Regions from separate parts of the Enterobacter bugandensis genome, predicted to be linked through region 3. Evidence: riboswitches for the same ligand, from Rfam matches in the RefSeq annotation. Region 3 holds a riboswitch; each other region holds the start of a gene.
What was found. A riboswitch is a leader RNA that binds a small molecule or an ion and turns the genes downstream of it on or off. The one in region 3 is predicted to bind thiamine pyrophosphate.
Positions count from the first base shown of each region.

Region 1: it holds a riboswitch for thiamine pyrophosphate, as region 3 does, so the genes downstream of both, thiM (hydroxyethylthiazole kinase) here and thiC (phosphomethylpyrimidine synthase ThiC) in region 3, are expected to answer to the same signal.
Region 2: it holds a riboswitch for thiamine pyrophosphate, as region 3 does, so the genes downstream of both, thiB (thiamine ABC transporter substrate binding subunit) here and thiC (phosphomethylpyrimidine synthase ThiC) in region 3, are expected to answer to the same signal.

Region 1 is NZ_LT992502.1:3,138,469-3,146,606, forward strand. Features, by position in the region: gene fbaB (class I fructose-bisphosphate aldolase) at 1-788, opposite strand, end outside; gene DG357_RS15220 (nucleoside permease) at 1,039-2,316, shown strand; gene DG357_RS15225 (ADP-ribosylglycohydrolase family protein) at 2,313-3,317, shown strand; gene DG357_RS15230 (PfkB family carbohydrate kinase) at 3,314-4,267, shown strand; gene DG357_RS15235 (GntR family transcriptional regulator) at 4,241-4,987, opposite strand; gene thiD (bifunctional hydroxymethylpyrimidine kinase/phosphomethylpyrimidine kinase) at 5,030-5,830, opposite strand; gene thiM (hydroxyethylthiazole kinase) at 5,827-6,597, opposite strand; TPP riboswitch at 6,633-6,730, opposite strand; gene DG357_RS23205 (YadA C-terminal domain-containing protein) at 7,374-8,138, shown strand, end outside.
Region 2 is NZ_LT992502.1:772,347-780,484, forward strand. Features, by position in the region: gene thiQ (thiamine ABC transporter ATP-binding protein ThiQ) at 2-703, opposite strand; gene thiP (thiamine/thiamine pyrophosphate ABC transporter permease ThiP) at 687-2,297, opposite strand; gene thiB (thiamine ABC transporter substrate binding subunit) at 2,273-3,256, opposite strand; TPP riboswitch at 3,288-3,388, opposite strand; gene sgrR (HTH-type transcriptional regulator SgrR) at 3,425-5,080, opposite strand; gene sgrT (glucose uptake inhibitor SgrT) at 5,169-5,321, shown strand; gene DG357_RS03785 (sugar efflux transporter) at 5,442-6,620, shown strand; gene DG357_RS03790 (Hok/Gef family protein) at 6,838-6,990, shown strand; gene leuD (3-isopropylmalate dehydratase small subunit) at 7,083-7,688, opposite strand; gene leuC (3-isopropylmalate dehydratase large subunit) at 7,699-8,138, opposite strand, start outside.
Region 3 is NZ_LT992502.1:234,887-243,024, reverse strand. Features, by position in the region: gene purD (phosphoribosylamine--glycine ligase) at 1-983, shown strand, start outside; gene DG357_RS01200 (DUF1481 domain-containing protein) at 1,030-1,722, opposite strand; gene hupA (nucleoid-associated protein HU-alpha) at 1,734-2,006, opposite strand; gene DG357_RS01190 (YjaG family protein) at 2,193-2,783, opposite strand; gene nfi (deoxyribonuclease V) at 2,825-3,496, opposite strand; gene hemE (uroporphyrinogen decarboxylase) at 3,506-4,570, opposite strand; gene nudC (NAD(+) diphosphatase) at 4,609-5,382, opposite strand; gene DG357_RS01170 (Rsd/AlgQ family anti-sigma factor) at 5,478-5,975, shown strand; TPP riboswitch at 6,030-6,139, shown strand; gene thiC (phosphomethylpyrimidine synthase ThiC) at 6,219-8,114, shown strand; gene thiE (thiamine phosphate synthase) at 8,114-8,138, shown strand, end outside.

The DNA of each region.
Region 1 (8,138 bases), 2.9 Mb from region 3:
AGCTTGCTGTAGACGCGATCGTCGGTGTAGCCAAAGTTCACCGCTTTATAGCCACCGTTATTCTCCGCCATTTTCTGCTTCACGATGTCCGCGCCGATGGTGGCCGCCAGATGGTTCGCCTGGCCGGTCAGGTCGGCGGAGACGTGATAATCCACCCCGTCTTTTTTGAACGCCGAGTTACGCAGGTACGCCCACAGCACGGTCACCATGCCCAGCTCGTGCGCGCGCTCAAATGCTGCGGAGATCTCTTCAATCTGACGACGGGACTGTTCAGAGCCGAAGTAAATCGTCGCCCCGACGGCCACCGCCCCCATGTTGAACGCCTGCTCGACGCTGGCGTAGAGGGTCTGGTCATACTCGGTGGGGTAGCTGAGAGTTTCGTTGTGATTCAGCTTCACGAGGAACGGAATGCGGTGGGCATAGCGACGCGAAACCGAAGCCAGCACGCCGTAGGTGGAGGCTACACAGTTACAGCCCGCTTCAATCGCCAGCTCAACAATATTCTTCGGATCGAAGTAGAGCGGGTTCGCCGCGAAAGAGGCGCCCGCCGAGTGCTCAACGCCCTGGTCCACGGGCAGAATAGAGAGATACCCGGTACCGCCGAGTCGCCCGGTGTTGTAGAGGGTCTGCATGTTTCGCAGAACCGCAGGCGGACGGTTGTTATCCACCATCACGCGGTCAACGTAGTCGTGACCAGGCAGATACAACTGGTCGGCTGGAATGGTCATACAACGATGCTGTAAAAGGCTGTCGGCGTCTTTGCCAAGCAACTGCGCAATATCAGTCATGTGATACTCCCGTAAATCCGACGTCGTGTCGGTGTGTGTTTATCCAGTCCCATCTTTTATGGGCAGACTAAGCCTGGTACCGACTTAACAGATTTTCCACCATATGCATTTTTTTTCAGCACAATCTGCTGGCTCGATTCGTGTACAACAAAACTGTTACATTGATCAAACAATCGCCACAAAGGTATTTAAAAGGTATTATTGAGTGGTATGTTAAAGGCGTACCTTATCTGACATGCAGGATTAAAAAATGAAAACGAAAGTCCAACTGTCATTCATGATGTTTGTTGAATGGTTTATCTGGGGCGCGTGGTTTGTGCCATTGTGGCTGTGGCTGAGCAAAAGCGGGTTTACCGCCGGGGAAATTGGCTGGTCTTACGCCTGTACCGCGATTGCCGCGATCCTCTCTCCTATCCTGGTCGGCTCGCTGACGGACCGTTTCTTCGCCGCGCAGAAAGTGCTGTCGGTGTTGATGTTCGCCGGCGCGATCCTGATGTACTTCGCCGCGCAGCAAACCCAGTTCAGCACCTTCTTCCCGCTGCTGCTGGTCTATTCCCTGACCTATATGCCGACCATCGCGCTGACCAATAGCATTGCCTTCGCGAACGTGGACGACGTTGAGGCTGATTTCCCGCGTATCCGCGTGATGGGCACCATCGGCTGGATCGCCTCGGGGCTGGCGTGCGGGTTCCTGCCACAGATGCTCGGCTACAGCGATATTTCCGATACCAATATTCCGCTGCTGATGACCGCAGCCAGCTCCGCCCTGCTCGGCGTCTTTGCCCTGTTCCTGCCGAACACGCCGCCGAAAAGTACCGGCAAGCTGGATTTCAAAGTCATGCTGGGGCTGGATGCGCTGGTCCTGCTGCGCGACAAAAACTTCCTGGTATTCTTCTTCTGCTCGTTCCTGTTCGCCATGCCGCTGGCCTTCTACTACATCTTCGCCAACGGCTATCTCACCGAAGTGGGGATGAAAAACGCCACCGGCTGGATGACGCTCGGCCAGTTCTCTGAAATCTTCTTTATGCTCGCCCTGCCGTTCTTTACCAAACGCTTTGGTATTAAGAAGGTCTTACTGCTGGGCCTGATTACCGCCGCCATCCGCTACGGCTTCTTCGTCTACGGTGGCGCTGAACAGTACTTCACCTACGCCCTGCTGTTCCTCGGCATCCTGCTGCACGGCGTGAGCTATGACTTCTACTACGTGACCGCGTACATCTACGTGGATAAAAAAGCGCCGGTGCACATGCGCACCGCCGCGCAAGGCCTGATTACGCTGTGCTGTCAGGGGTTTGGTAGCCTGCTGGGTTACCGCCTGGGCGGCGTGATGATGGAAAAAATGTTCGCTTACAAAGAGCCGGTGAATGGGCTGACCTTCAACTGGGCCGGAATGTGGACATTTGGTGCAGTCATGATTGCCGTGATTGCCGTGCTGTTTATGCTGTTTTTCCGCGAATCGGATAAAGAGATCACCGCAATTGAGGTGGTTGATGGCGATACCGCGCTGACACAAGGGGAAGTTAAATGAAACAAGACCGTATTCTCGGGGCCCTTTACGGCCAGGCGTTAGGGGATGCGATGGGCATGCCGTCGGAGCTGTGGCCGAGAAAGCGCGTCAAGGCGCACTTCGGCTGGATCGACCGCTTTTTACCCGGCCCGGCAGAGAATAACGCGGCCTGCTATTTCAAACAGGCAGAGTTCACCGATGACACCTCGATGGCGCTGTGCCTGGCCGATGCGATCATCGAGTGCGATGGGGAGATTAACGCGGACGTTATCGGCAAGCATATCCTGAACTGGGCGCTCGACTTCGACGCGTTCAACAAGAACGTGCTCGGCCCGACCTCGAAAATCGCGCTTAACGCGATTCGTGACGGGAAGCCGGTCAGCGAGCTGGACAACAACGGCGTGACTAACGGGGCGGCGATGCGCGCCTCCCCGCTGGGCTGCCTGCTCCCGGCGACGCGGCTGGAGCACTTTGTGAACCAGGTGGCGCAGGCCTCCAGCCCGACGCATAAATCGGATCTCGCCATTGCCGGCGCGGTGGTGATTGCCTGGGCGGTTTCCCGCGCCATCGATGGGGAACGCTGGCAGAACATCGTCGATGCCCTGCCGGGGATCGCCCGCTATGCGCAGGAGGCGAAAACCACCACCTTCAGCGCGTCGCTCGCGGCGCGCATTGAGCTGGCGCTTAAGACCGTGCGGGACGCCAACGGCATCGACTCCGCCAGCGAGCAGATTTATCAGCTCACTGGCGCAGGTACCAGCACCATTGAGTCCGTTCCGGCAGCCATCGCGATGGTGGAGCTGGCGGGAACCGACCCGAACCGCTGCGCCATTTTATGCGCCAATCTGGGTGGCGATACCGACACCATTGGCGCGATGGCGACGGCCATCTGCGGCGCGCTCCACGGCGTGCAGGCCATTAACCCGGCGCTCAAAGCCGAACTCGACGCCGTTAATCAGCTCGATTTCGGTCACTACTGTGAAAAACTGCTGCACTTCAGGGAGCAAAGGGAGGGCGTATGAATGCATTTGCCCAACGTCTCGACACCCTGCACGCCACGCGCCCGGTGACGGTGTTGGGCGCGGCGGTGATTGACGTCATCGCCGACGCCTACGCCCTGCCCTGGCGCGGGTGTGATATCGAGCTTAAACAGCAGGGGGTGAATATCGGCGGCTGCGCGCTGAATATCGCCATCGCCCTGAAACGGCTCGGCATTGCGGCGCAAAACGCCCTTCCCGTCGGCCACGGCGTGTGGGCGGATATTATCCGTAACGCAATGGCGAAGCAGGATCTGCACAGCGCCGTGGAGGCTGAAACCGGCGACAACGGCTGGTGTCTGGCGCTGGTGGAGCCTGACGGCGAGCGCACCTTTATGTCCTTTAGCGGCGTCGAGAACCAGTGGCAGCAGCGCTGGCTTGACGAGCTAAACGTCCCGCAAAATAGCCTGGTTTATCTCTCCGGCTACCAGCTGGCCTCGCCGTGCGGCGAGCTGCTGACGGGCTGGCTTGAAGGGCTGGAGGACGTGACGGCGCTTATCGATTTCGGCCCACGCATCGCGGATATCCCCGACGCGCTGATGGGGCGGATTATGGCCTGCAGGCCGATCGTGTCGCTTAATCGTCAGGAAGCGGAGCTCGCTGCTGAAAGGCTGGGCGTTGAGGCTGAAAACCTGGGCGAGGAGTGGCAGCAGCGCTTCGGCGCCGCGCTGATTGTGCGGCATGATAAAGACGGTGCTGCCTGGTATGACGGCGACGCATCGGGCGTTGTTCCGGCGTTTCCCGCCACGGTAGTGGACACCATCGGCGCTGGTGACAGCCACGCGGGCGGCACGCTTGCCGGGCTGGCGGCGGGATGGTCGCTGGCAGACGCCGTTCTGCTGGGGAATGCCGTGGCGTCCTGGGTGGTGAGCCATCGCGGCGGCGACTGCGCGCCCACTCGTGAGGAATTACTCCTCGCACACAAAGACGTATAGGTCGCTGCGACAGTAGCTGATGCTGTACTCAATCGGCCGGTGCTGCTGGTCAAGCGCAACCTGCTTGATCACCAGCACCGGTATTTTTTCGTCCATCTTAATGTGCGCCTGAAACTCGCTGTCCGGCATGCGGGCGCTGACCCGTGAACGGGTGCGCTGCGGGAAGATATTCTGACTGCGGAAGTAGTCGTACAGCGAAATCCCTATCGCATCCGGTTCGGGAATGAGCCCGACCGGCACCCAGGACTCTTCAATCGACACCGCATCGTCATCCACATAGCGAATACGCTTCAGCAAAAAGACGTCGCTGTTCGGCTCCAGTGACAGGTGGCCCGCCACCTCTTCCGGGCATTTCACCACGCGTTTATTGACCCACAGCGTATTAGGCGTTTTACCGCGCAGCACCACCTGCTGAGAGAACCCGCGCGCTTCCTTGAGCGAGTATTCGAAGATGTTGTTAATTTGCGTGCCGTAACCCCGGGCACGCGTGACAACGCCCTCGGCTTCCAGCGCCTGCATCGCTTTGCGCACGGTGATCCGCGACACGCCGGTTAACTGGCTCAGATCGCGCTCGCCGGGCAAAATGTTCCCGTGCTCCAGCACGCCGCTGCGCACCGCGTTTTTTACCGTTTCGGCAAATTTCAGGTACAGCGGCGTGTTGTCAGGCGCGGCGATCCGTTCAGTCAGTTGAGCGATTAACCGGGTATGCGCTTGTTCCATCTCTGTTTTCTCAGGCGTGGTGTTTCCTGCCAGTATACTGGGTTACCACCACGCATGAAAATGATGAACCGGCCCAATACCGTGACCGACTTCCAGAGTATCGGCTTTTGCCAGCGCCGCCGACAGCCAGATTTTCGCTTCTCGCACCGTATCAGCCCAGCCGTCATGCCGCGGGCGCAGCGCCGCCAGCGCGGCGGAGAGAGTGCACCCCGTGCCGTGGGTGTTTTTGGTCTGTACGCGCGGAGCCGTAAAACGTTGCTCGCCGTCGCGGGTAAAGAGCCAGTCCGGGCTTTCAGCGTCATCCAGATGACCGCCTTTCATCAGCACCGCCCCGCAGCCCATCGCCAGCAGCGCATACCCCTGCTCTTTCATTTCGCGTTCAGTTTGCGCGTGCGACGTGCCTAACAGCGCGGCGGCTTCCGGCAGATTGGGCGTGATGAGCGCCACCTGCGGCAGCAGCTTATTGCGGAGCGTCTCAACGGCGGAGGCAGAGAGCAGCGGATCGCCGCTTTTTGCCAGCATGACGGTATCCAGCACCACGTTTTGCACCTGATAGCGTTTAAGCCGCTCGGCCACCGCCTCCACAATGTCCGTTTCGGCCAGCATGCCGATCTTGGTGGTATCAATCCGCACGTCGCTGAACACCGAATCCAGCTGCGCGGCAACAAAATCCGGCTCGATACGGTAGACCGACTGCACGCCGCGCGTGTTTTGCGCTACCAGCGCGGTAATCACCGAGCAGCCATACGCGCCAAGGGCCGAGAAGGTTTTCAGATCGGCCTGGATGCCCGCGCCGCCGCTGGGGTCGGTACCGGCAATGGTCACGGCGTTAATCCGCTTCATGCCTGTTCCTCCAGCGTATAGAGCGCATCCAGGAAGGCGCTGGTAAAACTGCCTGGCCCGCGCGAGCGCGCAACGGCTGCCGTTCCGGCGCGCTTCATCCATCCGCAGGCGGCGGCAACATTATCCAGCCTGTTCCCCGGCAGCGAGCAGCTCGCCGCCACAACGGCAGAAAGCGCGCACCCGGTTCCCACTACGCGCGTCATTAACGGGTCTCCGCCCGTTACCGTTCGGGTCCGCTCTCCGTCAGTGATGTAGTCCACCTCGCCGGTGACCACCACAATGGCATAGGTCTGGCGGGCCAACGCCTGAGCGGCAGGCAACGCGCTGGCGGCGGTGTCGGTGGTATCAACACCGCGCCCGCCCGCGCTCATTCCGGCCAGAGCCAGGATTTCAGAGGCGTTGCCGCGAATGGTGGTCGGGTTCAGGGCCAAAATTTGATGGCAAAAACGGGTGCGGAACGTCAGGGCACCCACCGCAACCGGGTCCAGCGTCCAGGGTTTGCCTGCCGCCACCGCGCTTTCAATGGCACGACGCATCGACTGGGCGCGCGGTGCGGTCAGCGTGCCGACGTTGATTAACAGCGCATCGGCTATCGCGGCAAACTGTTCGGCCTCTTCGGCCTCAATCACCATCGCCGGGGATGCGCCAAGGGCCAGCAAAACGTTGGCCGTAAAGGTCTGTACGACATCGTTGGTCATGCAGTGGGTCAGCGGAGAACGGGTACGGAAGTAGTGTAAAACGTGTAAATCGAGCAGGTCAGGCTGCATGGGTTCGCTCCTGCCTTGCGTGAAGAAGCGATGACCGGGAAGGCATCTGACTTCCCTACGCTGGCATTATCCAGATCAGGTAATACGGGTATTTCTCAGCCTTCAACGAAGAAGGGCACCCCGAGTCATTTGGTAAGAATTGACTTACTTTTTGCCAGATTAGGGGAAGTTGCTGGCTGACGCAAGCGCCCTTGTGGGGATCGCTTCTTCACGCAGGGTTGGTGCGAAAGAAAAGGCTAGCAGCGATAATTACAGAACTATTATGCCACTTCTTTAAATCAACACCATCCGCTATAACATTTCCATTACGTCCAAAAAACATCCACTTTTTCAGCGTGTAAGAAATAGCTCGACCAACATAATTTTTTTCCGCTTTCAGTTAGTCTATTTTACGTTTCATTAATCATTAAAACTTATTTCGAATGAAATATAAAGCAATCCCCAAACGGTTTAACCCCGCTAAACATTTAGCCTCTCAATCAAGGGGTTACCGCGAAACTCGCGTTTGGCCTCTCATCTTATAAGTTAATGTAAACATTGAGATATTTGCCTTCACCTCTTAAAAATTCACTTTGGCTATTCATGCCATTTATGATTTAGATCAATATCCAAAAGCTCGCATTAATTGATAGTTACCGCACGTTACGAATTAAGTGATTTATTCAAAATTTAACGTAACTCCGTTATTTTAATCGGGCGTAACCAGACGTTACATCAACACGCCAGGATAGCCAGCCTTGCCCATTTTTACTTTTTAAATGATGAGTGTTTTACAAATGAAAGTTGTTAAAAATGCCGTTACTGCTTTTTTATTTGGTGTTATTTTCACTGGCTCTATGACCGTAACTCAAGCAGCTGATGTAACCGTAAACCTTAACGATAACGTATTCAATTCAGGTTCTTTTATTCAGGTCCAGGGGACTGACAATACCGCTTATAATCTGGATAATATGAAAGCTGAAAATGTAAAACAAGACGGGCAGATCTATAACTTACAAGGCGATCGTGAGCGGATGCAAAACGAGATTGACGCAAGTAATGGTAATATCAGCACTAACGCCAATAATATTTCCTCTCTTCAGACTTCTGTCTCTGGTGTCGATCATGAAGCTAAATTAGCAGGCGCTCTTGCTGACACCGCTAATAAAAAAGGTGATGCGGCGTTACAGGGCGTGCTGACTAACGGAACTGCAATTACTAATATTGAAACTGCTAACGCTGTCCAGGATAGCCGCCTTGCAACTGTTGAAGCTACTAACGGTATACAAGATGGCCGCCTGTTAGCTCTTGAGAATGCACCAAAACCAACTAACGGGGTTGATGGAAAAGACGGCGCTAAGGGTGAGAAAGGCGACACCGGCGCACAGGGCGTTGCCGGAATTAACGGACGTGACGGAGCGAATGGTAAAGACGGCAAAGATGGAAAAAATGGCGTGATGACCACTGTGACACGCACGCAGGTAGACACGACAACAAAGGCTAAAGTCGCTACTAATAGTCAGGCGGTTACGGCCGAGGCTCAGGAGCTGCAGGCGACCAAA
Region 2 (8,138 bases), 540 kb from region 3:
GTCAGACCGCACGAATGCCTAACAATGAAGACGCCTCCGCGTTACCACTCAGAAGTTCTTGTGTTTCTCCATCCCACAAAATCCGTCCCTCCGCGATCACTACCGATCGCGGCGCAATGCGTGCGGCATCTTCAATGCTGTGCGAAACCATCAGCATCGTGATCTGCTGGCGCTGGCAAACCTCTTCCACCAGCGAGAGCATCTCCTGGCGCAGGGCCGGGTCGAGTGCCGAGAAGGGTTCATCGAGCAGCAGCAGCGGCTGCTCGCGCACCAGACAACGTGCCAGCGCCACGCGCTGACGCTGGCCGCCGGAAAGCTCACCGGGCAGTCTGGAAATCAACGCGGACAGGCCCATTTGTTCGGCAATCTCCTCCAGCTTCTGACGCTGCGCAGCATTGAGTTTTAACCCCGGATCGATTCCCAGCGCGATGTTCTGCCACACCGTAAGGTGATTAAACAGATTGTTTTCCTGAAACAGCATCGACACCGGGCGCTTAGCCGGCGGAGCGTAGGTATACTCGCCATTATCAATGACTATCGACCCGCTGACAGGCTGCAAAAAACCGGCAATCAAATTGAGCAGGGTACTTTTACCGGCCCCGCTTGGGCCAAGCACCGCAATTCGCTCTCCCTGACGAACAGAGAGGGTAAAACGCATCGGCAGATGCTGGTAAAGCCAGGTTACATCAGTCAGTTTTAACATCACGCCCCGGAAGTTTTTCGATAACGGTAAATAAGGCAAAGCACAGCAGTAACAGGAGCAGCGCCGTGACGGCACCGTCCTGGCTGCGGTAGGAGCCAATTTGCTGGTAAAGCCAGAACGGCAGCGTGCGGAAATCCTCGTTGCCAAAGAGGGCCACCACGCCAAAATCCCCAATCGACAGCACGCAGGCGAAGGCCATCGCCTGGGCGAGCGGCCGCTTCAGGGCGCGTAGTTCGACCACTTTCAGCCGCCGCCAGCCCATAATGCCAAGGGACTGACACAGGGCGCTGTACCGGCTGTTAACATCCCGCATCGGGTTTTCCAGTACCTTCAGCGCGTACGGTATGGCCATTAAGGCGTTGGTAAAAATGACGATGCCGTCGGCGCTTTCCGGCAGGCCGATGGTGCTGTTAAACAGTAAAAAGAAGCCGGTCGCCAGCACAATGCCCGGCATCGCCAGGATCAGCATGCCCGTCAGTTCCAGCGCGTGTCCGGCTTTACGGGCATGTCGCGCGTACAGCTCGCGGCTGCTCCAGAGCAGCATCATGGTCAGCGTCACGCAGATTAGCCCGGCTGCCAGCGCGATACGCAATGAGGTCCACGTGGCCTGCCACAGGACCGGCTGTTGAAGTACCGATACCACATTCCGGTTGAGGCCATCGGCGATCACGGCCAGCAGCGGCGGCAGCAGAAGCAGGAGCGCCAGCGCGATCAGCATCACGTCCGAGATGCGGCTGTGCAGGCTGTCCTGCGGATCGCGCCAGCCAGAAAGATTATTGCTTCCTGCGGGGATCGCTTTGCTCAGCCGCTGGCTGAGTAACACCAGCGCCAGGCAGCACACCATCTGTACGATCGCCAGCAACGCGGCGCGGCCCGGATCGTAGTCGTAACTTAATGCCTGATAGATCGCCAGCTCAATAGTGGTGGCCTGCGGGCCGCCGCCGAGAGAAAGCACGGTCGCAAAGCTGGCGAAACAGAGCATAAAGATCAGCGCGGCCACCGGGGCAATCTGGCGTCGCAGCCACGGCCATTCGACAAAGCGGAAGAATGACCATCCGCGCATGCCAAGCTGGGCGGCAATCTGGCGCTGCTCGCCGGGTATGTTCTCCAGCGCCTGCAAAAAGAGGCGCGTCGCCATCGGCATATTGAAGAAAATGTGTGCCAGCAGGATGCCCTTCAGGCCGTAAGGGGAGAAGGTCCATTCCAGGCCTAAAGACGCGAAGAGCGAGGCCAGCCAGCCCTGGCGACCGTATACGCTCAGAATACCAAAAACGGCCACCAGTACGGGCAGGATCAGCGTCATGGCGCACAGGCGCAGCAGGGCCAGCCTGCCGGGGAAACGTCTGCGATAGAGGGCGCGCGCAAGGAAAATGGCCGGGATGACTGACAGCAGCGCGGAAAGAAACGCCTGCCAGAAGGAGAAACGGATGACGTGCCAGAGATAGCTATCGTGCCAGAGCGCGAGCAGATCGCTCTCTGGCGCGTTAAACCACAGCGCCAGAAACGCTCCCAGACTGACGACCACCATCAGTATGGCGGCAATCAGTCCGGGAACTAACCAGCCGGGGATCAGCGGCTGACGGCGCGTTGCCATTCGCTTATCCATGCGGCGCGCTGAGCGGCAACCTGCTGCGGCGTAAATTCCAGCGCGGTCTGCGGTTTGTTCAGCTGCTCAAAGCCTGCCGGCAGCGCCGCGTCGGTGACCGGGTACATCCAGTTGCCCGTCGGAATGGCGTTCTGGAATGCCGGGGAGACCATAAATTTCAGGAACTTCTCGGCCAGTTCCGGCTGTTTGCTGGCGGCGGTGCGGGCAGCCACTTCAACCTGCAGGTAGTGACCTTCAGCGAAATTCGCAGCCGCGTAGTTGTCTTTCTTCTCGGCAATAATATGATAGGCCGGAGAGGTGGTGTAGCTCAGCACCAGATCGCTTTCGCCTTTCAGGAACAGGCCGTAGGCTTCGCTCCAGCCTTTAGTGACCGTAACTGTTTTCGCAGCCAGCTTTTGCCACGCCTCCGGCGTTTTGTCGCCGTAGACTTTCTGCATCCACAGCAGCAGCCCCAGGCCCGGCGTGCTGGTGCGCGGATCTTCATAAATCACGCGCCATTTCTGGTCGCTTTCGACCAGCTCTTTCAGGCTCTTCGGCGGGTTCTTCAGCTTGTTTTTATCGTAGACGAATGCAAAGTAGCCGTAATCGAAGGGAACGAAGGTGTCGTTTTTCCAGCCGCCCGGCACGTTGACGGCATCTGCCGCTACGCCGCTTTTGGCAAACAGTCTGGTTTGCGTGGCGGCTTCCAGCAGGTTGTTATCCAGACCGAGCACCACGTCGGCCTTGCTGTTTTTCCCTTCCATGCGCAGGCGGTTAAGCAGCGACACGCCATCTTCCAGCGCCACGAACTTCAGCTCGCAGTTGCAGTCGGCTTCAAAGGCTTTTTTAACCACCGGGCCGGGGCCCCAGTCGGCGGAGAAGGAGTCGTAGGTATAGACCGTCAGAACAGGCTTAGCAAAAACAGGCAGCGCAACCAGCGCCAGCAGAGGAAGAACGTTTTTTAACACTTTGCACCTCAGGGTTGAGTGGCAAAGGATTTTGAGAAACAGCCTCAAATCCCTTCGCCGGCGTTATCCGGATCAGGTTCGACGGGTATTATCTCAGCGCACATCTGTGATGCAGCACCCCGTTGAGAACGGCGCTATTGTAATGATTTGGTGAATATTACGAAAGCGTTATGGCTCCGGCGGCGCAAACCAGGCGGATTTAAAATCAAACCAGCCCAGGGTATTCATCCGCAGGCCGCGCATGCTGCGCTGTCCCTGGATCAGCAGCCAGTGGTGGATCAACGGTACGATCGTCTGCCCGGCCAGCAGCTCCTGGCACCACGCGGCCAGATCCATCTCTCCTGCCCGCCACTTCGCGGCGTCCTGCTGCCAGTCCCGGCTGATGCAGTGCTGAATGAGAGGCACTTCATACAGGTGTGAAAAGAGCGAGAAATCCAGCGGCAGCGTGAAGTTGGCGCTGTTGAGCCAGATATCGCTGACGACATCCCCGCGGTGCCATTCATCATAATCGACTTCCTGTATCGCCAGCGTCACGCCTTCGGCTGCAAGCAGCTTGCTCATGATCCTCGCGATAAACCGGTGCTCAATGTGATCGCGATAGTAGCTGAGGGTGATGGTTTCCAGCCCGGCGGGTTTTTCACTGCGCACCGGCTGAGCATGGTGCCAGCGCGGAAGCAGGCCATAGGCCGGAAACCACCAGGTCTGGTATTGCTCTTCAGCATGATAAATCAGGTTAGCCGGGGCCAGAATATGGCTGATCCACTTGCGGACGTCGTGATTCGCCCCGCGATGGCTGCGGCTGTCAAAAAGAAGATAGTAGCAGCCCTCCTCCAGGCGACTCTCGAACGCCTTTTCGCTGGTTGTGGGCCCCTCCAGGGTGAGGCCTGCACTCAGCTCTTCGTTGAGGTCCGGTAACACCCAGACGTTCACTTCGTCGATCAGCGCCCGATAGCCAAAATAGTCATCAAAGGCGCGGATCTTCAGCTGATTATTGTTATTGCGCGACACGGCGTAGGGGCCCGTTCCAATCGGCTGGCTGGAAAAATTGTTCAGGGATCGCCACTCGGCAGGCAGGATCATCGAGGGCACATAGCCAAGAAGCCACGGAAGCCAGTTGTCCGGCTGCGATAGCTCAATATCCAGCGTCCAGGCCGTGGGGGAGTGGATCCGCGTGATATGCGAATAGAGCGGCAGCGTGCGGGCACGCTCCAGAGAGGTGATGACGTCACTCATCTCCAGTTCGCGGCCATGGTGGAAGTGAATGCCCGGGCGTAAAAAGAAACGCCAGTGCAGGGGGGAAAGCTGCTGCCAGTGGTGCGCGATATCTGCTTCCAGTTCCCCGTTTTCCTCATTTATTTTCGTCAGACCGCTGAATATCTGCCGGGCCATGTGGGTTTCAGAACGTCGCAATGCCGTGCCGGGCAACAGGTTTTTCATCGGACGATAGTAGAGCACCCGCAGAATGTGGCGTCCCTGACGAAAGCTGCGTCCCAGGTGTGAGACCAGCATCTGGCGCACGGCGGCTTTGTCGCCCACCAGTTGGACCAGCTGATCGATGCGGTCCTGCTCCAGCAGATCCTCCGCCCGCTGCTGCTGCAGGGCCAGGCCGGTATACAGGAAGGTCAAGCGTGAGCGCTTGCCGCGTCCCGCCTCGGCCTCCCAGCTTAGCCAGCCCTGCTGCTGCATAGTGTTGAGTAACGTGCGCATATGGCGGCGAGAGCAGTTGAGGAGTTCTGCCAGCTCGTTAAGCGTGGTCTCCTGCGATTGACCCTCGCAGCACTGCCACAGGCGAATGAATTGTTGTTGCAGTCGACCGGACGGCATAAAAGAGGAACTCCTGACAAAAAATCAGCAATTTATTAATCCCTATATTAAGCCAATAATGCTTCCCGATGAAGTGAGGAGGTAAATTATGAAGAGGTCTACCGCACGTCAGTTTTATCAGCAGTACTTTTCAGCGACAAAGGGAATGTCCTGGCTGGCCCGCCAGTGTGCAGAGCAACGGCTGAGAATCCTGGAAGATCTGATGCAGTGGGACGTTACGAAGCCGACCTCTTCTCGCTAACTCGCCTCGATCATGTGTGACTGAGTATTGGTGTTTATCACCCGCCAGCAAAATGTTTTTGCTGGCTTTTTTCGTTTATTCTTTCACCCAATTTCGATTCGCTTTCACAAGGACTTGCGCATGCTGTGGTTGATGACGATGGGGCGCCGCCTGAATGGCGTGTACGCTGCTTTTATGCTGGTGGCCTTCATGATGGGCGTGGCCGGTGCGCTACAGGCACCGACGCTGAGCCTGTTTCTCAGCCGCGAGGTGGGGGCGCAGCCGTTTTGGGTGGGCCTGTTTTATACCGTTAACGCGATTGCCGGGATCCTCGTTAGCCTGGGGCTGGCGAAACGATCCGACAGCCAGGGCGATCGCCGCAGGCTGATCCTCTTTTGCTGCGCCATGGCCGTGGGCAACGCGCTGCTTTTTGCCTTTAACCGTCATTACCTGACGCTCATCACCTGCGGCGTGCTGCTGGCCTCTCTGGCGAACACCGCCATGCCGCAGCTGTTCGCGCTGGCCCGTGAATACGCCGACAGCTCGGCGCGAGAGGTAGTGATGTTCAGCTCGGTGATGCGCGCACAGCTCTCGCTGGCGTGGGTCATCGGCCCGCCGCTGGCCTTCATGCTGGCGCTGAACTATGGCTTTACGGTCATGTTTTCTATCGCGGCAGGCATTTTTATTATCAGTCTGGCTCTGATTGCCTTTGCGCTGCCGTCTGTCGCCCGGGTTGAGCAGACGACGGATAAGCCCATCACTCAGGTGAGCGGCTGGCAGGATAAAAACGTGCGGATGCTGTTTATCGCCTCCACGCTGATGTGGACCTGCAACACCATGTACATTATTGATATGCCGCTGTGGATCAGCAGCGATCTAGGCCTACCGGACAAGCTTGCGGGGATCTTAATGGGGACCGCCGCCGGGCTGGAAATTCCGGCGATGATTCTGGCGGGGTATTACGTTAAGCGCTTCGGAAAGCGTCGGATGATGATCGTTGCCGTAGCGGCTGGGGTGCTGTTCTACGCGGGGCTGCTTCTTTTCCATTCGCGTGAAGCGTTGCTGGCGCTGCAGCTGTTTAATGCCGTGTTTATTGGCATCGTTGCCGGGATCGGCATGCTCTGGTTCCAGGATCTCATGCCCGGCCGCGCCGGCTCTGCGACTACGCTTTTTACCAACAGTATTTCAACGGGCGTTATTCTGGCGGGAGTGATTCAGGGCGCGCTGGCGCAAAGTTATGGTCATGCCTCGGTTTACTGGATGATTGCGGCGATTTCGGTGGTAACGCTTGGGCTGACCTGCCGGGTCAAGGATGTTTGATTCTGGAAGGCGGCTTCACGAAATGAAACGATTTTCTGACAGATACAGAGAAGGCGCATAGAGTGCGTGACGGGTGCTTGAGGCTGTTTGCCTCAAGCTTTCGCAAGAGGCAAACAGTGGAGAGTCCCACATCAAAAAAACTGATGGGGAGACAAACTTCACAACCAACATTGCGAGGTTAGTCTCTTCATTGCCGAAAAGCAATAAGGAGGCTGGAATGCCAAAACGTACTCTGCTGTTAGGTTTGTTTCTGATCTGTACGACGCTATTGATCTTCACCTGGATGGTGCGTGATTCGCTGTGTGAGTTGCACTTCAGACAGGAGAAAACAGAGCTGGCGGCAGTGTTGGCTTACGAAGCAAAACGTTAGCGGTATTGGCGGGGGAAGTGTCCCCGCCTCTCCAGAGTGGTTGAGCCTCAACGCACCCTTATCAATGGCCCGCGCCCTGCGGGCCATTGCCTTTAGCCCATAAACGCAGGCTGTTTTTTCTCGTACGCTGAGATGGCGTCCTCGTGCTGGAGCGTCAGGCCAATGCTGTCCAGACCGTTCAACATGCAGTGGCGACGGAAGGCATCAATGCTGAAGCTGTAGGTCTTATCCCCGGCTTTCACCACTTCCGCTTCCAGATCCACCTCAAACGCCATCCCCGGATTTGCTTTAACCAGCGCGAACAGTTCATCGACCTGCTCGTCGCTCAGCGTCACCGGCAGCAACTGGTTGTTGAAGCTGTTGCCGTAGAAGATATCCGCGAAGCTCGGGGCGATAACCACCTTAAAGCCGTAGTCGGTCAGCGCCCAGGGCGCATGCTCACGCGAGGAGCCGCAGCCGAAGTTTTCCCGCGCCAGAAGAATGGATGCACCTTTGTATTCCGGGAAGTTCAGGACGAACTCCGGGTTTGGCACTTCGCCTTTGTCGTCCAGAAAACGCCAGTCGTTGAACAAGTGTGCGCCAAAACCGGTGCGGGTCACTTTCTGCAAAAACTGCTTCGGAATGATCGCGTCCGTATCGACGTTAGCGGCGTCCAGCGGGACAACACGGCCCGTATGTTGGGTAAATTTCTCTGCCATGATTGTCTCCTTATTTCAGGCTGCGAATATCGGCGAAATGGCCGGTAACTGCCGCAGCGGCGGCCATTGCCGGGCTGACCAGGTGAGTGCGTCCACCCCGGCCCTGACGGCCTTCAAAGTTACGGTTGCTGGTGGAGGCACAGCGCTCACCCGGGTTCAGGCGGTCGTTGTTCATCGCCAGACACATGGAGCAGCCCGGCAGACGCCATTCGAAGCCTGCTTCGATAAAGATCTTATCCAGTCCTTCCGCTTCCGCCTGGGCTTTCACCGGACCGGAGCCAGGAACCACCAGCGCCTGCACGCCCGGCGCCACTTTGCGGCCTTTGGCAATCTCTGCCGCCGCGCGTAAGTCCTCGATACGGGAGTTGGTGCAGGAGCCGATGAACACCTTATCAATGTTCACCTCGGTCAGCGGTACGCCGGGTTTCAGCCCCATATAGGCCAGCGCTT
Region 3 (8,138 bases):
CCAAAGCCTTCACCAAAGATTTCCTCGCGCGTCATAACATTCCGACGGCGGAGTATCAGAACTTCACCGACGTCGAGCCCGCGCTGGCTTACCTGCGTGAAAAAGGCGCGCCGATTGTCATCAAAGCCGACGGTCTGGCCGCCGGGAAAGGCGTTATCGTGGCGATGACGCTCGAAGAAGCCGAAGCGGCCGTTCAGGATATGCTGGCAGGAAACGCCTTTGGCGACGCGGGCCACCGCATCGTGATCGAAGAGTTCCTCGACGGCGAAGAGGCGAGCTTTATCGTGATGGTCGACGGCGAGCACGTTCTGCCGATGGCCACCAGCCAGGATCACAAGCGCGTTGGCAATGGCGATACCGGCCCCAACACCGGCGGGATGGGCGCTTACTCCCCTGCTCCCGTTGTTACCGATGAGGTGCATCAGCGCACCATGGACCGCATCATCTGGCCTACCGTGAAGGGCATGGCGGCGGAAGGCAATACCTACACCGGTTTCCTCTACGCGGGCCTGATGATTGACAAGCAGGGTAACCCGAAGGTGATTGAATTCAACTGCCGCTTCGGCGATCCGGAAACCCAGCCCATCATGCTGCGCATGAAATCCGACCTGGTGGATCTGTGTCTGGCGGCCTGCGAAGGCAAGCTGGACGAGAAAACCTCAGAGTGGGACGAACGTGCGTCTCTGGGCGTGGTGATTGCTGCGGGTGGCTATCCGGGGAACTACAGCACCGGAGATGAGATCCACGGCCTGCCGCTGGAAGAGATTGACGGCGCGAAGGTGTTCCACGCCGGTACGAAGCTGGCTGACGATGACCGCGTGCTCACCAACGGCGGCCGCGTACTGTGTGCGACCGCACTGGGTCAGACCGTAGCAGAAGCGCAGAAACGCGCCTATGCGCTGATGGCGGATATTCACTGGAACGGCAGCTTCAGCCGTCAGGATATCGGTTATCGTGCTATTGCGCGGGAGCAGGGGGAGTAATTTCCCCTCACCCTAACCCTCTCCCTCAAGGGAGAGGGAACTTAAATCAAAAACTTTTCTCTGTCGGCTGCCAGGTGCAGAAGTCTTCGTTCGCCACCAGCAGCAGCTGAGAGCCTTCCGGCGCCTCAAGCCACGCCACGCTCACTTCCATAGACGAATGCCGCTGACGGCGCTGAATGTGTTCGGTTGCCCAGGATTCAAGTTCAGGCTTTACGGTCTGCCCTTCGCAGGTGGTCACCGTGCCATCGGCATGCCAGCGCCCCTGGCGCAGCACCACGCGGCCCTGGCGCAGCGCGTCGCTGGTCTGACGGAGCTGTTCGGCGCGGTAGCGGTAAAGGGCGACCTGATCACTGGAAAGCTGCTGTTTCAATCCGCTGACTTCATGCTGCATAAAGCTCAGCTCGCCGTGGTCGTCGAAACGCACCTTCACGTGTTCGGGGGTCTTGCTGTAGATGTTCAGTTCAATCAGCGACAGCGCATCGCCCTGCCAGCGGTACTCTGCGGTCGAGGTGTTGCCGTTATGCCACGGGCTGAACGCGGTAAGCATATGGACTTCATCGCTGGAATCTTTACGCCAGATCCTGACCGCGCCCTGGTTGTCAGCGTAGCCGCTGGCGGTAAACGGGGGGAGTGAGGAGTCATGGCTACAGGCAGACAGCAACAGTACGCCTGCCAGCGCGAGCGTGCCACGCCAGAATGACAAAAGGGGCGTTGCCGCCCCTTCGTTAAAACTGTTCACTGCCACGCGTCTTACTTAACTGCGTCTTTCAGTGCTTTACCAGAAACAAATGCCGGCACGTTAGCTGCGGCGATTTTGATTTCTTTACCGGTCTGCGGGTTGCGGCCAGTACGCTCAGCGCGGTGGTTCACTTTGAAGGTACCGAAACCAACCAGTTGTACAGCATCGCCTTCTTTCAGAGACTCAGTAATAGCAGCCAGGGTAGATTCCAGAGCAGCTTTAGCCTGCACTTTAGACAGATCAGCCTTGTCCGCAATTACATCAATCAGTTGAGTCTTGTTCATAAGTTATCCTTTCAATGTGTTTATCGCTTGCTAAGCATCGAGTGCGACGAAAATGCCAAAAAAGCACTCTCCTGCATACACGCACCGATAGCCACTTTTTTTCGCCCCCCAAATGTAGACCAGACGGGGGGCAGAAGGGAAGAGTCGAGGTGCGACAAAACAGGCGTTAAATCACGTTTTGTTGTCTCATTGGTTAAAAATTATACCAATATTGCTCTCACCGGCCTCACGCAGGTCCGCGCGCAGCCCTTTGATCAGCTCAATATCACGCTCTTCACACTCTGCCAGCAGGCGGAAAATCTCCCACTGAATGTCCCATTCCTGTTCAACCGCCGGGTTAGCACGCAGCTCTTCGTCGGTCATTTCGCGGCCTTCCTGCGTCATTTCCAGCATCGCGACGGTCGTGATGGATGCCTTACTGACTTCAATGGCGTGCTCCAGCGTTTCACCGCTCAGACGGGAGTGGATCAGCTCGCTCAACGCCACGCAGGCGTCGATAGCCGGATAAACGCCGTACAGGTCGTAATCGTCCGCCGCCGGGATCGCCTCTTCCAGCTTTTCGAGCTGTGAATCGAAGTTCACCTTTGCGTCTTTCACCGTCAGCGTCTCCCAGATCAAATCCAGGATACGTCGATAAATCTGGCCTTCGCCAAACTCCGTTTGCTTACAGAACGCGGCATAGTTGGGATACATGCGCTCGCACAGGCAAGCCATAAACGTCACGTGCTGCCAGCTTTCCAGCTTCTCAAGGCGCAGATGAATCGGGTTTTGTAACATGATGATGTCTCGAATCGAAAATTAGCCGCAGTTTACCTGAATCACGGCTGAATTTCCTGCCAACGAATGAATGCCGGACGTGAAGAGGCAACGGCGTCAGCCCAGCGGGTTGGCTCCGGTAACCGGTAGCCCTTCATGCAGCGCTGCACCCACGCCAGCGCGCTGTCCATGCTCACCCGATGCCCGGTGGCGATAAACAGCGGATTACAGCGCGCTTTACTGCGCCAGACCCACGCCAGCTGCTCGCCTTTATGGATAAGCGGCGCCAGCGCGCCCGGTTCGGCAGAAAGCGGCTCAAACGCGCCGCACAGGCGTTTTTTCGCCACGCCGATGGTCGGCACGTCCACCAGCAGACCAAAGTGGCTGGCGACGCCTAAGCGACGCGGATGGGAGATACCGTGCCCGTCAACAAACAGGAGGTCAGGTTTTTGCGAGAGTTGCTCCCACGCGGCCAGCAGCGCGGGGTATTCGCGGAAGGAGAGAAAGCCGGGAATATAGGGCATGGTGGTGGCGATACGCGCCACCTTGTACTCCACCAGCTCCAGCGACGGGTATTTCAGCACCACCATCGCCGCCCGCGTCACTTCACCGCCCTGCTCGAACCCGACGTCCGCCCCGCCAATGTACTGCGGAGGATCCTTATCCAGACGATCCTCGCGGATCACCGATGAAGCCAGTTCGATTTGCTGAGCGCGTAGCGACGCGAGATCCATAACCACTCCTTACTTGTGATACTGGGCAGAAAGCCGATGCACCGCCTCCACAAATACGCCTGCGTGTTCAGGCGGCACATCCTGATGAATGCCGTGGCCGAGGTTAAAGACGTGGCCTTCACCCTGGCCGAAACCAGACAGTATAGTCGACACTTCCTCTTCGATGCGGGCAGGCTGAGCATAGAGCATGGACGGGTCCATGTTGCCCTGCAGCGCCACTTTGTCACCCACGCGGCGGCGGGCATCGGCAATATCGGTGGTCCAGTCGAGGCCCAGCGCGTCGCAGCCGGTGGCCGCCATCGCTTCCAGCCACTGGCCGCCACCTTTGGTGAACAGCGTCACCGGCACGCGGCGACCTTCGTTTTCACGCAGCAGGCCATCGACGATTTTGTGCATGTAGTACAGGGAGAACTGCTGATAATCACGTCCGGTCAGCACGCCGCCCCAGGTGTCGAAAATCATCACCGACTGCGCACCCGCTTTAATCTGCGCGTTGAGGTAGAGCGTAACGCTCTTCGCCAGCTTGTCGAGCAGCGCATGCAGCGCCAGCGGTTCGGCGTACATCATCTTTTTAATCATGGTGAAGGCTTTGCTGCTGCCGCCTTCAACCATGTAGGTGGCCAGCGTCCACGGGCTGCCGGAGAAGCCAATCAGCGGCACTTCGCCCTTCAGCTCGCGGCGAATGGTGCGCACGGCGTTCATCACGTAGCCCAGTTCGCCTTCCGGATCGGGGATCGGCAGCTTATCGACGTCGGCTTTGCTTTTGATCGGCGAGGTAAAGCGCGGGCCCTCGCCGGTTTCGAAATAGAGCCCCAGGCCCATCGCGTCCGGAATGGTGAGAATGTCCGAAAAGAGAATGGCGGCGTCCAGAGGGTAGCGGCGCAGCGGCTGGAGCGTCACCTCACAGGCCAGCTCGGCGTTTTTGCACAGCGACATAAAATCGCCCGCCTGCGCGCGCGTGGCTTTGTACTCTGGCAGATAGCGTCCCGCCTGGCGCATCATCCACACCGGGGTGACATCAACGGGCTGGCGCAGCAGCGCACGCAGATAACGATCGTTCTTCAGTTCGGTCATTTTGCAGTTCCTTATTGCGTCAGTCCGTCAGTGTAACACTACTCATACTCGGCCCGACACATTGCCACGGTATCTTCTATCAGGCGACGCGCCACCGTTCCCGGAGGGGGTAACAGCGGTAAATTGTCGTAGCGGTACCAGTTCGCCTCCAGCAGCTCTTTCGGATCGATAACAATCTCGCCGCTGTCATATTCCGCCATAAACGCGGTCATCAGAGACATCGGGAACGGCCACGGCTGGGAGGTCACGTAGCGCAGGTTCTTCACCTTGATGCTGCTCTCCTCCATCACCTCGCGCGCCACCGCCTGCTCCAGCGTTTCGCCGACTTCGACGAACCCGGCGAGGACGGTATGAATGCCGTTGCGATGACGGGTATGTTGCGCCAGCAGGATGGAATCATCACGGCGGATGGCAACGATGATGCACGGCGCGATTTGCGGGTAGTAGCGTTCACGGCAGTGGCCGCAGAGCAGCGCCCACTCGGTTTTGCTTGGGTGCATGGTGTGGCCGCAGTAACCGCAATATTTGTGCGAACGGTAAAACTCCGCCAGCTGCACGCCCCGCCCCGCCAGCTGGAACAGGCCGACGTCAAGATCTAACACCTGACGTACGGATCCCATATCCTGACGGCGCGCCTGTTGGATCAACCACACGGGATCGCCCTGCCACTCGCCGATCTTCAGCGCGGACTGGCCCACCAGATCGAACGTTTCCGCGGCACCGTAGGGCAACTCTCCTGAGGGCAGCCATAATTTTTGTTCGTGGCTGACGATCCACCAACCCAGATCTGATTTTTCAATAATACGATCCATATCTATTGCACTACCTTCGCTTCACTGACATGTTGTTAGCATTGTGGTTACATTTTGGATAAGCAGATCCCATTCTAAACCTTATGGAGTCGACCATGTTAAACCAGCTGGAAAGCCTGACTGAGCGCGTTGGAGGAAGTAATACCCTGGTGGATCGCTGGCTACATGTGCGCAAGCATCTCCTTGTGGCGTATTACAATCTGGTCGGTCTTAAGCCTGGCAAAGAATCCTTTATGCGGCTGAACGAAAAAGCGCTGGATGATTTTTGTCAGAGCCTTGTCGACTACCTCTCCGACGGCCATTTCAACATTTATGAACGCATTATCCGCGAAATGGAAGGGACAACGCCGTATTTAGCGGCCAGCAAACTCTGTCCGCAGCTGGAAGCCAACACCCAGCAGATCATGGACTATTACGATTCCACGCTCGAGAACGCCATCGATCACGATAACTATCTTGAGTTCCAGCAGGCGCTGTCCGACCTGGGCGAAGCGCTGGAAGAGCGATTCACGCTGGAAGATAAGCTCATCGCCCTCGTACTGGATAACAACCTGAATATCAGCAGCAGCGATAACGTTGCGCGCCCTGCTTGAGTTCTTAACCGTTAACGAGTAATTTACAACCAGTCGCCCCTCTGCGGAGGGGGATTTTTCTTGTCGGAGTGCCCAGTGTGTAAGCACGGGCTGAGACCGTTAATTCGGGATCCGCGGAACCTGATCAGGTTAATACCTGCGAAGGGAACAAGAGTCACGCTGCTGTTGTATCGCCCCTGGGGCGATCTCCTCTTGCTTCATCCGTCGTCTGACAAGCCATGTCCTTCACTTCTGGAATGAGCTATGTCTACAACAAAACTGACCCGCCGCGAACAGCGTGCACAGGCCCAACACTTCATCGACACCCTGGAAGGCACCGCTTTCCCGAACTCGAAACGCATCTACATCACCGGTTCACAGGCCGATATCCGCGTGCCGATGCGCGAAATCCAGCTCAGCCCGACGCTTATCGGCGGCAGCAAAGAGAACCCCCAGTATGAAGACAACGAAGCCGTGCCGGTGTATGACACCTCCGGCCCATACGGCGATCCTGACGTTGCTATCAACGTGCAGCAAGGTCTGGCAAAGCTGCGCCAGCCGTGGATTGACGCGCGTAACGACTGCGAAGAACTGAGCGTACGCAGTTCTGCGTACACCAAAGAACGCCTGGCCGACGACGGCCTGGACGAGCTGCGCTTTACCGGCCTGCTGACGCCAAAACGCGCCAGAGCGGGCAAGTGCGTCACCCAGCTGCACTACGCGCGCCAGGGTATCGTCACGCCGGAGATGGAGTTCATCGCCATCCGCGAAAACATGGGCCGCGAGCGCATCCGCAGCGAAATATTGCGCCACCAGCATCCGGGTGAAGGCTTTGGCGCTCGCCTGCCGGAGAACATCACGCCGGAGTTTGTGCGTGACGAAGTGGCCGCCGGGCGCGCGATTATCCCTGCCAACATCAACCATCCGGAATCGGAGCCGATGATTATCGGCCGCAACTTCCTTGTGAAAGTTAACGCCAACATCGGCAACTCTGCCGTCACCTCGTCCATCGAAGAGGAGGTGGAAAAGCTGGTCTGGTCCACGCGCTGGGGCGCGGACACGGTGATGGACCTCTCCACTGGCCGTTACATCCACGAAACCCGCGAGTGGATCCTGCGTAACAGCCCGGTGCCGATTGGTACCGTCCCGATTTACCAGGCGCTGGAGAAGGTCAACGGCATTGCTGAAAACCTCACCTGGGAAGCGTTCCGCGACACGCTGCTGGAGCAGGCGGAACAGGGCGTGGACTACTTCACCATCCACGCGGGCGTGCTGCTGCGCTACGTACCGATGACGGCGAAACGTCTGACCGGCATCGTCTCGCGGGGTGGCTCCATCATGGCGAAGTGGTGCCTGTCCCATCATCAGGAAAACTTCCTCTACGAGCACTTCCGCGAGATCTGCGAAATCTGCGCCGCGTACGACGTCTCCCTGTCACTGGGCGACGGCCTGCGTCCGGGCTCCATCCGCGATGCCAACGACGAAGCGCAGTTTGCCGAGCTGCACACCCTGGGCGAGCTGACCAAAATCGCCTGGGAGTATGACGTGCAGGTGATGATTGAAGGCCCGGGCCACGTGCCGATGCAGATGATACGCCGCAACATGACCGAGGAGCTGGAGCACTGCCACGAAGCGCCGTTCTACACTCTGGGGCCATTGACCACAGATATCGCACCGGGCTACGACCACTTCACCTCCGGGATTGGCGCGGCGATGATCGGCTGGTTTGGCTGCGCCATGCTCTGCTACGTGACGCCGAAAGAGCATCTCGGCCTGCCCAACAAAGAGGACGTAAAGCAGGGACTGATTACCTATAAAATTGCCGCCCACGCGGCGGATCTGGCGAAAGGCCACCCGGGCGCACAAATCCGCGACAACGCCATGTCCAAAGCGCGCTTTGAATTCCGCTGGGAAGACCAGTTTAACCTGGCGCTGGATCCGTTCACCGCCCGCGCCTATCACGACGAGACCCTGCCGCAGGAGTCGGGCAAGGTGGCGCACTTCTGCTCCATGTGCGGGCCAAAATTCTGCTCGATGAAAATCAGCCAGGAGGTGCGGGATTACGCCGCCGCGCAGACCATTGAAGTCGGTATGGCGGACATGTCGGAAACCTTCCGCGCCAGAGGCGGCGAAATTTACCTCAAAAAAGAGGAGGCGTAATGTACAAGCCCGATTTCCCCTCCG